3 regions of the Planococcus donghaensis genome follow, and region 3 is predicted to be linked to each of the others. Evidence: riboswitches for the same ligand, from Rfam matches in the RefSeq annotation. Region 3 holds a riboswitch; each other region holds the start of a gene.

Region 1 (6,600 bases), 1.4 Mb from region 3:
ACTCGAACTTGAAAAGCTGATTTTTGTTGGACATTCCGTTAGTTCGATGATTGGGTTGCTCGCATCGATTGAACAACCGGAGTTGATGGAAAAAATGATTATGATTGGGCCATCGCCTTATTATATGAACGAACCTGGCTATAATGGAGGGTTTGAGCGATCGGACATTGATGAATTATTAGACATGATGGAGATAAATTATAAAGAATGGGCAAAATATTTGGCTCCTGTAGTGATGTTAAATGAGGAGCGACCTCAACTGGCGGAAAACTTTGAGGAGATATTATGCTCTAATGATCCGATGATTGCACGCCAATTTGCTGAAGTGACTTTTACTTCAGATCTTCGCGATCAATTGGATAAAGTAACAATCCCAACCTTAATTCTTCAGCCGAAATTTGACGCGATTGTACCTGTAGAAATTGGTGCGTACATTCACGAAAAAATCGCTGACAGTCGTTTGGTGATAATGGAAGCGGTGGGACATAACCCGCATTTAAGCGATGTTGAGGAGACCGTAGCATGCATCAAGGGGTACTTGGCGGAGTAGGAGTGAAGACAATGGAACAGCAACTCGATAGAGCACCTTGCGGGTATTTAGTTCTGGACCGGGACTTGCGTATAGTTGAAATCAACAGCACATTGCGGAATTTAACAGGTGTAGAAAATCCGCAACATATTCATGAGTTGCTAACAATCGCATCACGAATGTATTTTCAAACTTACTTTACTCCTTCTATTAAAATGCACGGCACTGTCAATGAGATGTTTTTAACCTTGAAAAGCTCAACAGGATCTATGCCGGCGTTAATGAATGCAGTAGAGTACGATGGATTTTACGAGTGCGCTTTAATACAGATGAGCGTTCGGGGAGAGTATGAAAAAGAATTATTGCGTGCTAAACGCAATGCTGAAGAAATTAATCGCGAGACAATAGATGCTTACGATCAATTACAAAATTTAATGCATGAAGTTGAAGACAAGCAGCAAGAGTTGTTAGCTTTAAATTTAGAACTCCAACAGTTAGCTATTACAGACTCACTAACCGGTTCAAAAAACCGGCGCTATCTGGAAGAACGGCTAACTCATTTTTTAGTGCAAGCAGAAAAAGGGCGCAAAGTTACTATTCTCCTGTTAGATATCGATCATTTCAAGCGAGTTAATGATACCCATGGTCATCAAACAGGTGACGAAGTGTTACAAGAGTTAGCTAGACGTTTAGAAGAAGTTGTCGGATCAACTGGCATTGTGACACGTCTTGGTGGAGAAGAATTTGTGATTATTATGCCAGATATGGGTGCAGAAGAAGGATTGGCTACAGGCGATGCCATATGCAAGCATATGGAGGTAGCTAATTGGCAGAGTGTATCGGTTACTGTCAGTATTGGAGTCGCGGTATATTTGCCTGGTGATGATACTAGCAGCTGGCTGTCGCGGGCAGACAGTTACCTTTACAAAGCAAAAGCAGACGGCAGAAATTGTGCTTACGGACTAATATAAATCAAATCAAAAAAACGCTGAAGTTCATGATGAACTTCAGCGTTTTTTCGGCTTTAGTTTGTTACTGCTTTTGAATGCAAATCAGGTAAAGATGCACGTAACGTCACGGTTTCTTCTACTGTTAATGGAATCATTGGCAAGCGAACGCCGCCTACTTGAACGCCCGTAATGTTAAGAGCTGCTTTAACTGGAGTTGGATTTGGTGCAGCAAACAATGCTTTCATCGTAGGCACTAAGCGTCTGTGAATAGCTGCTGCTGTTTTTACATCACCTGTTTTAAAGCTTGTGATCATGTCTTGCATATCGTTGCCAATAATGTGTGCAGAAACCGAAACAATTCCAGTTCCACCGATTGATAGCATTGGCAGTGTTAAGCTATCATCACCGCTGTAAACAGTAAAAGAGTCAGGCGTATTTTCGATAATTTGTGCTGCGGCGTCTAAATCGCCACTCGCTTCTTTAACGGAAACAATATTGCTAATTTGGGATAAGCGAATGATTGTCTCAGGAGACAAATTAACTACGCTGCGACCAGGAATGTTATAAAGCATCACAGGCAAATTCGTAGACTCGGCGATCGCTTGGAAATGTTGGTACATGCCTTCTTGTGAAGGTTTATTGTAATATGGCGTTACAAGCATGACGCCGTCAACACCGACTTCTTCTGCTTGTTGCGTCAATGAAATAGAAGCACGCGTATTATTCGATCCCGTTCCTGCAATAACCGGAATTCGACCCGCGACTGTGTTTACGGTAAATTGGAATAACTCTACTTTCTCCTCGATTGATAAGGTAGGTGATTCACCTGTTGTACCGGCAACAACAAGGCCATCAGAGCCGTTCGCGATTAAATGCTCGATTAGTTTTTTGGTTGCTGGGAAATCGATTTCTCCTTGTTGGTCGAACGGTGTTACCATTGCTGTAATAATTTGGCCGAAATTCATAAACAACACACCCTTTTCTAATTTTTTTCGTAGCTTAGAGGTGAGGGGCCAGTCAGGAATAAACAAAAAAGCAGCAACAGGGGGTCCTGTTGCTGCAGTAGAAACAATGTTTACCATTCGTTCCTGTGCATCAGATAGCCCTCCATATAGTTACCTATATGACAGTCCTGCATTTGTTAAATACAGACCCAGCGCACGGAAATATGAGCTTTCCGTCACTTCGGCAAATCCCCCTTTCGGCAAACGTCAATGGACCTCATCGTCCTCATTTTGCGTACTGATGGTTTTTGCGCCTCTATCCTACTCCATAAAAATGGAGCAAGAAATATTGAATTAGCTGTACTATAACAAATATCTCTGTTAATTGCAAGATGAAAACGTAAAATTTTAGTGAGGAAGGAAGTGGGACGAAATGGACGAGCAAGTGTATGACAATCACCTAAACATCATAACTGTGGGGCACCAACAAGGATTTACCGATTCTCTACATCATCATCGCTATGAGCCAACTCCGTATGATTTACTCGATGTGTTGTTCACACATTATCCGGTGATTTCAGAAGATCAACTTGTCGATGTTGGATGTGGCAAAGGACGTTTAAACTTTTATGTTTATCATTTCTTTGGAACAAAAAGTGCTGGAATTGAGATGAATCCGGTATTTTACGCTGAAGCTCTTGAAAATAAAAAAAGGTATCTTGAGCAGCACGAAGACGCTGAGTCGAGCATTAGCTTCTATAATTGCTTAGCACAAGACTACCAAGTCGCAGACCAAGACAATAAATTTTACTTTTTTAATCCTTTTTCAGTGCAAGTATTCATCTCTTTTCTCAATAATGTTTTGCGCTCTGCTGAAGAGGCTCCGCGAACAGTCGATATCGTTTTATTTTTTGCCCCACAAGAGTATAGCGAGTACTTAGAAACGAGCACAGCTTTTCTATTAGTAAAAGAAATTCAGTTGCCCGATTTCCATAAAGAACCGCGTGAACGATTTTTAATTTATCGCCTATGTAAAATGGATTTAAACTAAGTCGATAACGGGTATGCTTAACTATAAAATCATAGTGAAACGAGGGACCTTTTATGGACTGGAAAGGCAGAAAAGCCAGCAGGAACGTTGAAGATCGAAGAGGCAAAGGTGGAGCGATTGTAGCCGGAGGAGGTATCGGGGGTATTCTAATCGTCCTACTCGTCGCTTTTTTAGGTGGCGACCCAGGAGTTATTATGGATCAATTAGGTGGATCTTCAGGAACTACTTCCAATCAGCCTTACGAAGCCACACCCGAAGAAGAAGAGTTGGCTGAATTTGTCTCAGTCGTCCTTGCAGATACGGAAGACGTTTGGACAGAAGTTTTTGCTGAAGAAGGCATGGAATATGTAGAACCAACACTCGTCCTGTACACAGGCAGTGTTGAATCGGCTTGCGGAACAGCGGGAGCATCGATTGGACCGTTTTATTGTCCAGGCGATTACAAACTTTACATCGATTTAAGTTTCTACAATGAATTACAAACGCAATTCCAAGCACCGGGCGATTTCGCGATGGCATACGTCGTGGCACATGAAGTTGGTCACCATGTTCAAAATTTACTTGGCGTGATGGAAGAAGTACAACCGCTGCGCAATCAATTAAGTGAAGAAGAATACAATAAAGTGCAGGTTCGCTTAGAACTTCAAGCGGATTATTTATCAGGTGTGTGGGCTCATCATGCGCAAGGCATGGGATATTTAGAAGAAGGTGACTTGCAAGAAGCATTAACGGCAGCAAGTGCTGTAGGAGACGATACCATTCAACAACGTGCGCGTGGGTACGTCGTTCCTGAAAGTTTTACACACGGGAGTTCAGAACAACGACAACGCTGGTTTAAAAAAGGATTTCAATCCGGTAATTTAAAAGATGGCGATACGTTCAATGCGCCTGATTTGTGATCTTTTTCTGCTTTTCTCCGTGAAACAAAAGGGTGCAACGTTGATATTTTTGCAATTCTGATTCATTATAAAGAATAGACAGTCTTTTCATCTGAGATGAGGGGAAATATAGTTCTACGAAGGAAGTACAACATGATTGAGGATAATATTACACGCATAGAATACGGCGAAAAAGAATTAATCCTAATCGGGACGGCACACGTTTCTAAAGCAAGTGCTGAACAGGTGAAGGCAGTTATTGAAGCAGAACAGCCTGATTCGGTTTGTATCGAATTGGATGCACAACGCTATGAATCGGTAACGCAAGATAGCAAATGGAAAGAAACCGATATTTTTAAAGTGATCAAAGACAAAAAGGCGAGTTTATTGTTGATGAACTTAGCGATTTCTTCGTTTCAAAATCGGTTAGCCGATCAGTTTGGCATTAAACCTGGTCAAGAAATGATTCAAGGAATTGCCTCTGCTAAAGAAGCTGGAGCAGAACTTGTATTAGCGGATCGCAATATTCAAGTGACGTTTTCACGTATTTGGGGCAATATCGGCTTTATGGGAAAAGCGCAACTGCTCACTTCTGTATTCTTTAGCATTTTTAGCAAAGAAACTATTTCAGAAGAAGACTTGGAAAAGATGAAGTCACAAGATACGTTGAACGCGGTGATGGATGATTTTACCCAAGTTTTTCCAAAACTAAAAACACCACTTATTGATGAACGTGATCAGTATTTGGCACAAAAAATAAAAGAAGCTCCTGGTAAAAAAATCGTCGCTGTTTTGGGTGCCGCTCATGTGCCAGGAATCATTAAAGAAGTGCATAACGACCACGATTTAAAGAAACTCTCAGAAGTTCCACCTAAATCGAAATGGCCAAAAGTTATTGGGTGGGCCATTCCATTGGCGTTGGTTGCGATGATCGCTATTACGTTCATGAACAACCCAGCAGCAGGAATTGACCAAACCGTTAGTTGGATTTTGTGGACAGCCTGTCTTGGCGCAATTGGTGCAGCAATTGCTTTTGGTCACCCATTAGCAATTTTAACAGCGTTTGTCGGCGGGCCAATTGGCGCCTTACATCCTCTTTTGGCTGCCGGATGGTTTTCGGGACTGGCCCAAGCCTATGTTCGTCGTCCCAATGTTGGAGATTTCCAAACCTTGTCGAAAGACGTTTTTACGCTCAAAGGATTTTGGGACAATAAAGTAACACGTGTTTTATTGGTTGTGGTACTGACGAATTTAGGCACGGCAGCTGGGAACGTTATTGGCGGCTTAGATGTTATTCGATTGTTTTTCCAAAACCTATAAAATGTATGTGAGAAGGCAGCCTAAAAGGCTGTCTTTTTTTGTGAGGACGTATGTTTATTTTGAAAATCGGGTATAGATTAATTGAGGAATAGGATGAACGGAGGCGCATAAACATGAGCTTTTTTCTAGTTGGAATTTTGCTGTGGTCTCTGGTGATTGGGGCAGTTGTCTTGGCGATTATCGGTCTGTGGAAACGATCATGGAAAGCGCTGGCTTGGAGCGGAATTGCACTTTTGGCCCCGATGGCGCTGATTTTTTGGGGTGGAGAAGGCATTTGGTTCCGAGTATCCATTGTACTACCGCTGTTGTTATTTGTAGCCGCCTATTGGATGAAGCAACAGCAAATGCCAAGTTTGTAAACCAGATGGAGAGATCCATCTGGTTTTTTTTCGAGCTTTCCACTAGTGTTTTCAGTCTCGAAGTTATACAATTGTTATACAAAAGTTAGGGGGGCAGAATAATGAACTACATACTAGAACGAAGCAAATTATTCATATTTTTAATTTTAATTCTGTCGATTGTGGGAGCGTATGTTTTCATTACATTGCCACAACGTGAAATTCCCGAAACACCGTCAAGCCTCGTATTAATATCAACAATTTTGCCAGGTGCGGGACCTGAGGAAGTTGAAACTTCTATTACGAACCCGCTCGAGCGTGAAATTCAAAAAGTTGAGGGCATTGCATCATTGCAATCGATTTCTTCTAATTCCGCTTCTATTATTACGTTAGAAATAGAGGATGGCGAAAACCCGGATGAAGTGGTGAATAGCCTCCAGCAACAAGCGATTAACGCAACTTCAGGGTTCCCCGATAACGCGCAAGAACCAAATGTAGAAAAACTAAGCTTCACTTCTCCTTTAGTATCGTATATGTTTTATGGAGATAAAGAAGAGTTGGCAAATATGGCAGAAGCTTTGTCAGCATTG
Region 2 (6,600 bases), 200 kb from region 3:
AACAGCTTCGCACAGCACTAGCAATGGGTGCTGACAAAGCCGTATTAATCAATACTGAAGACGATGTTGAAGAAATGGATCAATTTACTTCTGCATACATACTGGCTGAGTATTTAAAAGACAAAGAAGCAGATTTGATTTTAGCAGGAAACGTAGCAATCGATGGTGGATCTGGTCAAGTTGGACCACGTGTTGCTGATTTACTTGGCATCAACTATGTGACGACAATTACTAGCTTAAGCATTGACGGCGAAAAAGTATCAATCGTTCGTGACATCGAAGGCGATTCAGAAGAATTAGAAACTTCATTGCCACTTTTAGTAACAGCTCAACAAGGCTTAAATGAACCACGTTACCCATCACTTCCAGGAATCATGAAAGCGAAGAAAAAACCGCTTGAAGAATTGGAATTGGATGATTTAGATATCGAAGAAGACGATGTAGAAGCGAAAACAGAAACAATCGAAATCTATCTGCCACCGAAAAAAGCGGCTGGCCGTATTCTTGAAGGCGATCTTTCTAACCAAGTAACTGAACTAGTTGGCTTGCTACGTAACGAAGCGAAAGTTATTTAATAAATTTCAAAACTCTTAAAGATTCATTATAAATTCTAAATAGAAATTCATAGTTGCTATGAATTTCGATCTCGTAAAATCGGGAACAGTTTTCACATCTACTTAGGGGGTAAACGGACTATGGCGAAGAAAGTATTAGTTTTAGGCGAAACGCGCGAAGGCGCTTTACGTAATGTTTCATTTGAAGCAATTGCGGCTGCTAAGAAAATTTCTGGCGGCGGTGAAGTTGTAGGTGTTTTAATCGGCGATGCTGTTGAAGAATTCGGTGCAGAGTTAATTGCATATGGTGCTGATCGCGTGGTTACGGTTGAACATCCACATTTGAAATCATATACATCTGATGGGTATGGTCAAGCATTTATGGCAGTTGTTGAACAAGAAAAACCAGAAGGACTTGTTTTTGGTCATACAGCTGTTGGTAAAGACTTGGCACCAAAAATTGCTTCTAAGTTACAAGCTGGATTAATTTCGGACGTAACGGACATTGAAGGCGAAGGCGACGATGCTGTATTTATTCGCCCAATCTTCTCTGGTAAAGCATTTGAAAAAGTAAAACTTAAAGACGGTATTGACTTTATCACAGTACGTGCGAACAACATCGCACCACTTGAAAGACAAGAGCGTTCAGGGGATGTAAGTTCTCTTTCTGTTGATATCACAAACTTGCGCACAATTATTAAGAACGTTGTCCGCAAATCAACTGAAGGTGTCGATCTTTCGGAAGCGAAAGTTATTGTAGCTGGAGGGCGTGGTGTCAAGAGTACGGAAGGATTTGAACCTTTACAAGAGTTAGCCAATCTTCTTGGTGGTGCTGTTGGTGCATCTCGTGGAGCTTGTGATGCGGATTATTGCGATTACTCACTTCAAATTGGGCAAACAGGCAAAGTCGTAACGCCTGATTTGTATATTGCAGCTGGTATTTCAGGAGCAATTCAGCATATGGCAGGTATGTCCAACTCGAAAGTTATTGTAGCCATCAACAAAGACCCGGAAGCAAACATCTTTAAAGTAGCAGACTACGGAATCGTTGGTGACTTGTTCGACGTTATCCCGATGCTGACAGAAGAGTTTAAAAAAGTAATGTAATCTGAAGTTAAACAGGCGGAAAAAGTTTTTTAACTTTTTCCGCCTGTTTTTGTTTGGCAGTTTTCAAGATCTGTAAAAGCGAAGAAGCCTTCGTTTAATAGAACAATTTAAGGGTATTAAAAGAGTAGGCAAAAAAATAGCTAGTGTTTTTGGCACATGCTATACTCTGTATATAGTTTGGTTAATCATAAGGAGGAATTATTCATGGCAATTGTACACGGTACAGATCAGAACTTTTCACAAGAAGTATCAGAAGGACTCGTTTTAGTAGATTTTTGGGCAACTTGGTGCGGACCATGTAAAATGATCGCTCCGGTGCTAGAAGAATTAGATGCTGAAATGAGCGATAAAGTTAAAATCGTAAAAGTTGATGTCGATCAAAACCAAGAAACAGCTGGAAACTATGGCATTATGTCAATTCCAACTTTACTATTGATGAAAGACGGAGAAACAGTTGATAAAGTAGTTGGTTTCCGACCAAAAGAAGCATTAGCTGAATTGGTTGAAAAACACGCATAATTCTTAACCGGGTCCAGTGATGGTGCCCGGTTTTTTAATAGGGTGATAAACATGGCAAACGAATTGATTCGACATAAATTGGCAATATTGCCTGACCAGCCCGGCTGTTACTTGATGAAAGATCGACAAGATACAGTCATATACGTCGGGAAAGCTAAGGTTTTGAAAAATCGTGTTCGCTCATATTTTACGGGCAGTCACGATACGAAAACGCAGCGCTTGGTTAACGAAATTGTAGATTTTGAATACATTATTACGTCTTCTGATAAAGAGGCGTTGATTCTAGAATTGAATTTGATCAAGAAATACGATCCGAAATACAATATTATGTTAAAAGATGATAAAAGCTATCCGTATTTAAAAATTACGGGAGAACGTCATCCAAAACTGATTACAACAAGACAAGTGAAAAAAGACAAAGGCAAATACTTTGGTCCTTACCCCAATGCTTATGCAGCGGCAGAAACTAAAAAGTTATTAGACCGTTTATATCCATTGCGCAAATGCCATACAATGCCAGACCGCGTATGCTTGTATTACCATTTGGGCCAGTGTTTAGCACCTTGTGTAAAACCGATTGAAAAAGAGACTTACCAAGAATTGATCGATGGAATTACAAAATTCTTGAATGGTGGATTCCGTGAAGTAAAAGAGCAATTGGTCGAAAAAATGTCTGAAGCAGCAGAAAACCTGGAATTTGAACGTGCGAAAGAATACCGTGATCAAATCAATATGATTGAAACCGTTATGGAAAAGCAAAAAATGGCGATGAACGATTTTACCAATCGCGATGTATTTGCATATGCTGTTGATAAAGGCTGGATGTGTGTACAAGTCTTTTTTGTGCGGCAAGGGAAATTGATCGAACGAGATGTCTCACTATTTCCGCTTTATAGAGATCCCGAAGAAGAGTTTTTGACTTTTCTTGGTCAATTTTACGAAAAAGCCAATCACGTAAAGCCAAGTGAAATCTTAATTCCAGAAGCGGATGATCCGGACATGTTGAAAGAATGGCTTGGTGTTCGCGTACTTGTGCCGCAGCGTGGTAAGAAAAAAGAATTAGTGGCATTAGCGAAAAAAAATGCAGAAGTAGCAATCAAAGAGAAGTTCCAGTTGTTAGAGCGCCAAGAAGAACGGACAATTGGTGCATGTGTAGATTTAGGAGAAGCAATGAATATCGAAACGCCATTACGTATTGAAGCTTTTGATAACTCGCACATTCAAGGTGCAGATGCTGTTTCCGCAATGATTACGTTTATTGACGGGAAACCATCTAAAAAAGACTACCGTAAATACAAAACACGAAACGCATCAAAACCGGATGATTATGCAGCAATGCGTGAAGTGATTCGTCGACGCTATTCACGTGTTTTAAAAGATGGTTTACCTTTACCAGATTTGATCGTTATCGATGGTGGGAAAGGACAAATGGAGTCGGCGCGTGAAATTTTAGAAGATGAACTTGGTTTGTCGATTCCTATTGCGGGACTTGCAAAAGACACCAAGCACCAAACTTCACAATTATTATACGGTTCACCAGCTGAAATTGTACCGCTTAAACGAACGAGTGAAGCTTTTTATTTGTTGCAACGAATACAAGACGAAGTTCACCGATTTGTTATTACGTTTCATCGTCAATTGCGTGGTAAGAATTCAATACAATCCGCACTAGACGGTCTGCAAGGCGTAGGGCCGAAACGGAAACAGCAATTGCTAAAGCATTTTGGATCTGTCAAAAAAATTAAAGAAGCATCTGTAGAGGAAATTAAAGAAGCGGGAATGCCGGAAGCTTTGGCACAGTCCATCGAAAAGCATTTCACAGAAGATACATTGCCAAGTGAATCATAACGTGGTATTGTAGTGAATAATTAAATCACTTGGAAAAGTGATGATAGAGGCGCGGACGTCAATAGTAAGCATTCGGAGATTTGCAGAATCTGAGATGGATGGTGAAAGGGGCGATCGCCGAAGTGTGCGTTTTACTGCTATTGCGCATGCTGGTTCTGCATTTAAGAAGTGCAGGGCTGTCAGAGTCAATCTCTGGAGGGCTATCTCACATGGACGTTTTTCGTACATGATAAAAGAGGTAGTTTGCCGCGTATGCGGTGGGCTGCCTTTTTTCGTGTCTAGTTGAAAAATCACTAGTCATTTTGAGGGCCACATACTAAATGTGGGAGTGGATAGAATGGAAACAATTGTTATGAAATTTGGTGGAACATCTGTTGCGACACCGGAAAAAATTATTGGTGTGGCGAAAAGAGCAATTCGTGAAAAAGAAAAAGGCAAACGCGTTGTCATTGTTGTTTCGGCGATGGGCAAAACAACCGATACATTACTCGGGTTAGCTGGGGAAATTTCATCAAATCCGCCAAAGCGTGAGATGGATATGTTATTAGCCACAGGAGAGCAAGTAACGATTTCTTTATTGGCGATGGCTTTTAAAAAATTGGGTCATGAAGCTTTATCATTTACCGGTTGGCAAGCTGGAATCGAAACCGAATCGGTTCCGCGCAACGCACGCATCGAACAGATTCATACAGAACGCCTTGAACGTGTATTGGATAAAGGCTATTTTTGTGTAGTGGCTGGTTTCCAAGGCGTAGACAAAATCGGCAATATTACCACACTTGGTAGAGGTGGATCAGATACGACAGCAGTAGCGCTTGCAGCTGCTTTAAAAGCAGAGAAATGTGAAATTTATACAGACGTTAATGGCGTTTATACATCTGATCCAAGATATGTCACGGGTGCGCGTAAACTCCAGCAAATTTCTTATGACGAAATGTTAGAGCTGGCCAATCTTGGGGCGGGTGTACTGCATCCGCGAGCAGTCGAATTCGCAAAAAACAATCATGTACCATTATCTGTCAGAGCAAGTTATTCAGACGAGCCTGGCACAATCATACAAGAGGTGATCACTGTGGAAACAAACTTAATCGTTAGAGGCGTGGCATTTGAACCTGGAGTCGCGCGTGTAACTGTCACTTATAAAAAACCGTTTAATGGCTCGCTTGCTAATATTTTTAATAAGCTAGCAGAAAATCAAATTGACGTTGATATCATCGTTCAAAGTATTAGCGACGAGTTTCCGCCTTCGGTTTCTTTTTCGATCAGTCAAGAAAGTCTCGAAGAAACGCGCCGTGTTCTAACTGAAGCACAAGAAGAAATTGGGTTCCTATCATTAAATGTGGAAGTTGGTTTGTCAAAAGTTTCAATAGTAGGATCAGGCATGGTGTCAAACCCAGGGGTTGCTGCACGTATGTTTGATATTTTAAGAACAAAAGAAATACCAGTTAAAATGGTCAGCACATCAGAGATAAAGATTTCTGTCGTAGTACCCGAAATTGATATGACAAAATCAGCAAATGCTTTGCACGAAGCTTACGGTTTGTCTGAAGAAGAGTTGATTGAAGCAACACAAAAGTTTTCTTTAAATACTAGTTCGTGAAATTATTCACAAAATGTTCAAATTCTCAATTGTAATTTGTTAACAATAGCGGCATGAGTGAACCTAGCAGTTTAGTTGGAAAAAGCGATTCTCAATTAGAGAATCGCTTTTTAACGGAAATCTATTAAAACGTTTACATATCGAGACGATTTAGAAGGAATCGCTTGTGTAATGCCGGTAAAAGCCGTAATAACTATCTGATTAAAAGCGATTCGTTGCCTTGACGCTCCTAAAGGGGGGGAGTACAATAAATATGTCATATTATTGTATCATGATGGTGCGTGGCTTCAGGTGCTTTCACCATAAACGTCTGCTCTGAACGCTACCAATTAAAGTTTTGAGGGGGGTAAAATTTTGGATAACAATCGTGAATTTTTAATGCGCAGGCTGCACTCATTGTTGGGAATTATTCCTATTGGTTTATTCTTAACGCAGCACTTAATCGTCAACCATTTTGCAACACAAGGTGAAGAGGCATTCAATACTGCATCTCATTTCATGGCAAATCTTCCATTCGTTATTTTCTTGGAGATCTTTGTCATTTACTTGCCGCTCATGTATCATGCGTTTTACGGTCTATACATAGCGTTTACTGCGAAGAACAACCCTGGACATTATAGCTATATGCGCAATATGTTATTTATTGCACAACGTTATACAGGTGTCTTCCTAGTAGTCTTTATCGCTTGGCACGTCTTTGAAACAAGATTCCAAGTGGCAATTGGAAATGCGGCTGAAGCAGATTTTAACATGATGGAAAACATCTTAAGCAATCCATGGATGTTAGCATTCTACATCGTAGGTGTGTTGTCAGCAACTTTCCACTTATCAAACGGACTTTGGTCTTTCCTTGTTACTTGGGGAATTACGCAATCTGCAGCAGCACAAAAAAATGCAACTTATTTCACGCTTCTAGTATTTATTGTGTTATCGGTTATTGGTATCAGAGCATTGTTTGCGTTCGTTTAAGAA
Region 3 (6,600 bases):
ACAACGAATAACACTGCTAAAACAATCAGCACAGCGCCTAATGATATCCATAAAGAGCCGGTATACCCTATGACAATATACCCGACAGCAGCAATGCCCGCAGCTGTTAGTGCATACGGTATTTGCGTTAAAACATGGTCCATATGGTTACTTCCTGCTCCTGTTGAGGACAAGATGGTCGTATCAGAAATCGGTGAACAATGGTCACCAAATACAGCACCTGCTAAAACTGCTGATAGTGCTGGCAATAATAGAGCTGGTTCCGCTTCAATCATAATTGTTCCAGCGATCGGTAAAAGAATACCGAAAGAACCCCAAGAAGTTCCTGTAGAAAAAGCCATAACGCCAGCTAATACAAACAATAAGACTGGCAAAATCGCTGTAGGAACATTGCCGTCAGAAACGACACCCGCTAAATATGCGCCTGTTTCTAATCCACCAATTAAGGAAGTCAATGACCAAGCAAATATTAGGATTAAAACGGCACCCATCATAGATTTGATACCTGCCCAGATCCCTTTGCCAATCCAGCCAACATTAGCTGTTTTGTTTGTTTTCATTTGTAGTGCGTAAAGAATAATAGATGTTAAAGCACCTAATACTCCCCCTACTAATAATGAAGCTGGTACATCGGTATTTTCAAAGATTAACCAAATATCAAATACTTGGCCAGCATTTTGGTAGCCAGTCCAAATCATTGCAACCACTGTTCCAACGATCAACAGTAAAATCGGAAGCAATAAATCTCTCACGTGTCCATGTGAATGAGATGGAAATTCTTCTTTCATTTCACCTGGAATTGTTTTTTCAGGATCAAAAAGCTGTCCTTTTGAAATAGCTAGCACTTCGTGTTTTTTCATTTCGCCAAAATCAACATCGCGAATTGCGACAAAAAAGACGATGGCAAGTGAAGCAACCACATAAAAGTTCATTGGTGCCATCCAAAGAAATGCTTCAAGTGCAGAATATTCGACGAAAGTTTGTCCAGCTAAAATGGTAGCTATAATACCGATAATTGCTGCTCCCCAACTTGATACAGGAGAAACTACGCAAACCGGTGCTGCAGTCGAATCAATAAAGTAAGCGAGTTTCGCACGCGAAACTTTGTATTTGTCTGTAATTGGACGTGCTACTTGCCCAACAGTCAATGCATTAAAATAATCATCGATAAAGATGACCATTCCAAGAACAACCGTTAATACTTTGGCACCACGGCGAGATTTAATGTGATTTGATGCCCATTCGGCGAAAGCATGACTGCCTCCTGAGAGACTAACAAACGCTGTAATAACTCCCAACAATAGTAGAAACAATAGGATAAAGACATTATAAGCGTTAAAACCGCCGTCCCAAAAAATAATTGCGAATGATGTAGCAAGTTCCTGCAAGGCCTCAAGTGGCGAAAACCACGTAAGGATAATAGCTGCTGCCACAATACCTGCACCTAATGACAATAGTACACGGCGTGTTAATAGGACCATTACAATTGCAATAATCGGTGGCAAGATCGAAAAAATTGTATTCTCCAAAATAACTCCTCCTTATTTTTGATGGGTGAAATTGAGACAAAAAAGGCTGACCTCTCCACTTGGATTCAGTCAGCCTTCTACAATTCGTCTGTGCGATAAAACATCAAACAACCCTGTAGCCCTCCATTCAAACTTGCGCTCAAATGACAGTGACATTCTTGTTCAGAATGACCCCAATCCACTTCCTATGACCATAAGAAATAAATTTCGGCAAAACTTCCTTTCAGATGCGTTCAACGCGGTCACACTCGCGCACCCTACTGATTAGTCCTGCAGCCTCTACCCACCATTATAACTTTCTTCTTTAGCATAGCCCAAAATCACTACAAAATCAACTGAATATATATTCCAACTGTCATTACTATTTTATCGCTTTGTTATGAAAATATTGACCGAATACATCACGCAGAAATTCTGGCATGAAATATGTTTTCGTCGCTCTTTTTAAACTCGGGAAAAAATAACCAAATGTCAGCATGTCTAACGTAACCAATTGATATTTTTGATCGTGTACAACCCGTTGACCTTTAATATAAAGACGGCGGTCAATGATTTCCATGTTCAAATGAATCATTTTACCAAATACTGCTCCGCGGAAACCCATTCCTTTTAACTCAATTTGTGGCCATTCTGAATTTAAAGACTGCAAATAAATCTCTTTTAATTCTGCACCGCTTAACTCCACTACACACGGATTAATCGGATGAGGCAACATTTTATGAAAATTATATCGTGTCATCGCACCTTCATGTATATCTTCCATAAATATACCGGCGTTAAATAATGCACAATCTGCACCTGTGAATTCAATCATTGCTTGCCCAAATAACGTGGCAAGCTCTGAATCCTTAAACCACTCTGCCTTCAATTTTTTATCGCTATAATACACGATTTCATTCATTTGGATTTTGCCTTGTTCAACTAGATGTTTATCAAAATCTTCTTGTACTTCGCATAACTGCGACACTTCAATTAACCGAGCTGAACTTTTTCCAAACTCCTCTTCTACTGCCATATGTCCGATATAAAAACCAAACTTTCCTGCAGCTCCAAGTAATGTATCTCCTTGCCATTTCCCATCATGAAAAACATGATGGGTATGTGCACCTAAAATAATATTGAGTTGCGGACAAAGTTCCGCTAATAGTTCATCATCTTTTATCCCTAAATGAGACAAACAAATAATTAAATCGGTTTTGTCTTTAATTTCTTCTACCGATTGAATAATCGACTCTTTTGCATCGGTGATTTGCCAACCGAGTTTGCGATAAAAAGGAGTAAACTCTGCTGTTGCCCCCACTAATCCAATGCGTGTGCCATTTGCTGTCCGAATAATTCGGTGGGGTTTGGCCCACTTTGGTCGGTTGCCATGAAGATCAAATAGATTCGATACCACAACATCAAAATTAGCTTGAACATACAAATCATTTAGCTCTTCTTTAGACAACGTAATGCCCTCATTATTACCGATTGTCACCGCGTCATATCCTGCTTCGTTAAGTAACTGGATATTGCCTTTTCCTGCAGTACCTTCTGTAAATGGATGCGAACGGTCGACATGGTCGCCTATATCCAAAACCAGACAAATGTCCCCTTCTTCTTCATGCCACCTTTTTCGTTCAGCTAAAAATGATTTAATGCGTGGCCAATTTGCAAAATGACTGTGTAAATCATTTGTATGGTAAATATGAATAGTTTCGCTCATGAAAACACCTCTTTAAATGCTAAATATTCCTTCATAAATTGAACGTATCCCAAGCACGAGTAATACAATTCTCAAAATGGTGACCAACATTTCCGAATTGAGGCGTTTGTTTAACGCTGCACCTATTTTCGCACCCATATAGGCCCCTGGCACGACTGCAAGTGTGTAAATCCACGGCACATTCCCCAACGAAATATGCGTAACAGAGTTTACCAGTGCTGATAGAAACACCATTAACATCGATGTCCCAACAGCTACATGAGGAGGGAATAAGAACAAAAGAATCATCGCTGGGACAATGATAGACCCGCCACCAATACCAAATAGACCAGAAGCAACGCCAACAAAAAATGTTAATAACAAAGCAAACCAGATTGGATAGCCATAAACATATTCTTTTTTTTCTCTGTCTGTAAACGTTGTTTTTCGACCGTTCTCCACAAACCATTGAACTGCATTAAGATGGTCACGCAATAACAGCAACAAGGATAGAAAAACTAAAAGAATCCCAAAATATAAGTTGAAGGAGGGTAAGTCTAAATTTTTATTAATAAAAGCACCGACAATTGTTCCCGGTGCACTACCTGCAAAAAAAATGAATCCACTTTTGTAATCAACTGTTCGAACTTTCATATAGGCTAACGTGGAAGAAAGACCTGTAAAAATCATCATAATAACCGATAACCCAACAATTTTTTGTGGTGAAAGTTCTGGAAAAAATGCAAAGCTAGTGCCCATAAACAGCAAAGCAGGTACCAATATAACGCCCCCACCCAAACCGATTAAAGCACCCAGTATGCCGGACATTATTCCGACAACTGCCATAACGATGAAAACCATTAAAATCCTCCTTCAAATAAATCCAACTGCTTTGGTAAAAGCCCATCAAATGATAGGTTATTCATCTTTTGGAACTGCTTCGCATTACCTGCTGCATGCCCTCCTGAATTGTTATTAAAAATCACATATACATTTTCAGTAGTGTTCGTCAATGTCTTTACGGCTCTACTAATTTCCTCGAGTTCTTCTTTATTGTAATCGTATAAATAACGAACTTCTCTCCAGTTTTGTGCACCTCCAGGATTTACCCAGCCGTGAACATTGCGACCATGTATGCGCAACAACACTTTATCTTTTCTAGTAGATACTGGCACAAGCGGAATTGAACCCTCTCCTGACTGCGGCTCATCACAAACTGAGTGAATCAAGTTATTGTTCCGAAGAAAATCCAAAGTTTTTTCACTCATTCCATTTGCATACCAGGATTGATGGCGAAACTCGATCGCCAAATCAAATTCTTTAAGACGTTCAATAATTTCTCGAAGTTGATCGACATTGTCTTTTTGACAATCAAACCATGGCGGAAATTGCAGTAACACCATTGCTAATTTACCTTCCTCTTTCAAAGGTTCGATAGACTTACGGAAAGCTTCAAACATGGCATCACGTGATTCAAATGGATTTTCACCACGAAGGTGGCCTGTCATGCCTTGATAAGCTTTGACGACAAATTGAAATTGCGCCGGCGTCTCCGCAATCCACTTGCGAATATTGCGTTCTGGTTGAACCGCATAAAAAGAAGAATCTAATTCAACTATTGGAAAATGTCCACTGTAATCACTTAATTTCTCTGTTTTCTTTGAGCCCGGGCTATAGACATCTGGATGGTCTCCCCAACCCGTCAATCCTACATAAATCATGGTCCCGCCTCCATTTTCGTTATTATTTTATGATAACATAGAAAAAATAGAACGTCTTTTTTAAAATAGTTATCTTTCGCTTCAATTGATTTTCACTCAAGGAGATGAGCCAAACATGAAAAAGCTATGGGACGATCAAGAACTAATTGATAGCTTTAAAGCAAACCGTAATCCTGAACAAATGGTTCCAATGTCTGCCTACATGCGAAATCAATTTGACTTTTTAGGGATCAAAACTCCATTGCGAACTGAATTATTGAACAAACACTTTTCAACCCATCAGTTGCCTTCCGGCCAGAAATTATTAGAGGCCGTCTGGAAACTATATGAACTGCCTGAAAGAGAATACCAATACGCAGCGATTGCCTTACTAGACAAAATGAAAGAGGAGTTAACACTCAAAGACTTGGCATTTCTACGACAACTAATTGAAAACAAGTCCTGGTGGGACAGTGTAGATTCGATTGCTTCCCGAATTCTTGGTCACGTTATTCAAAAAGAACAAGTTGAAGGGACACGCTCAATGATTGAATGGTCAAAAGCAGAAAATATATGGACAAATCGTGCGGCGATTCTCCACCAGCTAAAATACAAGCAGCAGACAGACACAATCATACTTAGTCAAATTATACTTCATCATGCTACATCTCCTGAATTCTTTATTCAAAAAGCTATTGGCTGGGCATTACGTGAATATGCCAAGACCGATGCTGAATGGGTAGAAACGTTTGTCTCTACACATGAGTTAATGCCTCTTAGCAAACGCGAAGCATTAAAACACATAAAAAAATAAGCTTAGGCGCACATGATGTGCGCCTAAGCTTATTATGATTACAGGATTTTAGAATAACCCGCCAATTCCTTTTTTAGCTATTAAGGATTTCGCAGAATCCATCAATTCTTTCTTTTCAGTTTCATCAATTTTACCATCATCATAAGCTTCTTTAGCTTGCACCAATACTTCTTTTGCTTCGCTTAAGTCTGCATTGTTCAATTTCTCTTTTAAAGCTTCGAATTTTTGACTCATGTTTTGCATACCTCCTAAGGATTTATATACGTTACTCTTATACCCTTTAAGCAAGTACCCAAACGCTTCCCTTGCATGATTAGAGATATGACTTGTTATTTCGTTCAAGCCTATAAAAATAACCCTTGGCGTGAACATCGTCACACCAAGGGTTACATATAAATCGATTAACCGATCGAGCCTTCCATTTCGAACTTGATTAAACGGTTCATTTCTACCGCATATTCCATTGGAAGTTCTTTTGTAAATGGTTCGATAAAGCCCATAACGATCATTTCTGTAGCTTCTTGCTCAGAAACGCCACGGCTCATCAAGTAGAACAACTGCTCTTCAGATACTTTTGAAACTTTCGCTTCGTGTTCCAAAGAAACGTTATCGTTTAAGATTTCGTTGTATGGAATTGTATCAGAAGTTGATTGGTTATCCATAATCAACGTATCACATTCGATGTTCGAACGTGCGCCGTCAGCTTTACGTCCAAAATGAACGATTCCGCGATACGATACTTTCCCGCCTTGTTTTGAAATTGATTTCGAAACAATCGAAGAAGACGTATTTGGAGCCAAGTGAATCATTTTCGCACCAGCATCTTGGTGTTGTCCTTTACCAGCAATTGCGATTGACAATGTCATGCCACGT

What was found. A riboswitch is a leader RNA that binds a small molecule or an ion and turns the genes downstream of it on or off. The one in region 3 is predicted to bind lysine.
Region 1: linked by a shared signal. The riboswitch ahead of dapA (4-hydroxy-tetrahydrodipicolinate synthase) and the one ahead of BCM40_RS05460 (Na+/H+ antiporter NhaC family protein) in region 3 are both predicted to bind lysine.
Region 2: linked by a shared signal. The riboswitch ahead of BCM40_RS06535 (aspartate kinase) and the one ahead of BCM40_RS05460 (Na+/H+ antiporter NhaC family protein) in region 3 are both predicted to bind lysine.

Annotation. Positions count from the first base shown of each region.
Region 1 covers NZ_CP016543.2:2,986,062-2,992,661, reverse strand. The annotation lists gene BCM40_RS14725 (alpha/beta fold hydrolase) at 1-550, shown strand, start outside; gene BCM40_RS14720 (GGDEF domain-containing protein) at 523-1,500, shown strand; gene dapA (4-hydroxy-tetrahydrodipicolinate synthase) at 1,554-2,444, opposite strand; lysine riboswitch at 2,572-2,750, opposite strand; gene BCM40_RS14710 (class I SAM-dependent methyltransferase) at 2,857-3,474, shown strand; gene ypfJ (KPN_02809 family neutral zinc metallopeptidase) at 3,528-4,373, shown strand; gene BCM40_RS14700 (TraB/GumN family protein) at 4,506-5,672, shown strand; gene BCM40_RS14695 (hypothetical protein) at 5,786-6,031, shown strand; gene BCM40_RS14690 (efflux RND transporter permease subunit) at 6,133-6,600, shown strand, end outside.
Region 2 covers NZ_CP016543.2:1,300,787-1,307,386, forward strand. The annotation lists gene BCM40_RS06515 (electron transfer flavoprotein subunit beta/FixA family protein) at 1-575, shown strand, start outside; gene BCM40_RS06520 (electron transfer flavoprotein subunit alpha/FixB family protein) at 696-1,661, shown strand; gene trxA (thioredoxin) at 1,866-2,180, shown strand; gene uvrC (excinuclease ABC subunit UvrC) at 2,232-4,028, shown strand; lysine riboswitch at 4,065-4,239, shown strand; gene BCM40_RS06535 (aspartate kinase) at 4,366-5,628, shown strand; gene BCM40_RS06540 (succinate dehydrogenase cytochrome b558 subunit) at 5,983-6,597, shown strand.
Region 3 covers NZ_CP016543.2:1,098,561-1,105,160, reverse strand. The annotation lists gene BCM40_RS05460 (Na+/H+ antiporter NhaC family protein) at 1-1,529, opposite strand, end outside; lysine riboswitch at 1,638-1,819, opposite strand; gene BCM40_RS05455 (bifunctional metallophosphatase/5'-nucleotidase) at 1,891-3,234, opposite strand; gene BCM40_RS05450 (sulfite exporter TauE/SafE family protein) at 3,247-4,074, opposite strand; gene BCM40_RS05445 (DUF72 domain-containing protein) at 4,074-4,934, opposite strand; gene BCM40_RS05440 (DNA alkylation repair protein) at 5,050-5,727, shown strand; gene BCM40_RS05435 (hypothetical protein) at 5,776-5,961, opposite strand; gene sufB (Fe-S cluster assembly protein SufB) at 6,129-6,600, opposite strand, start outside.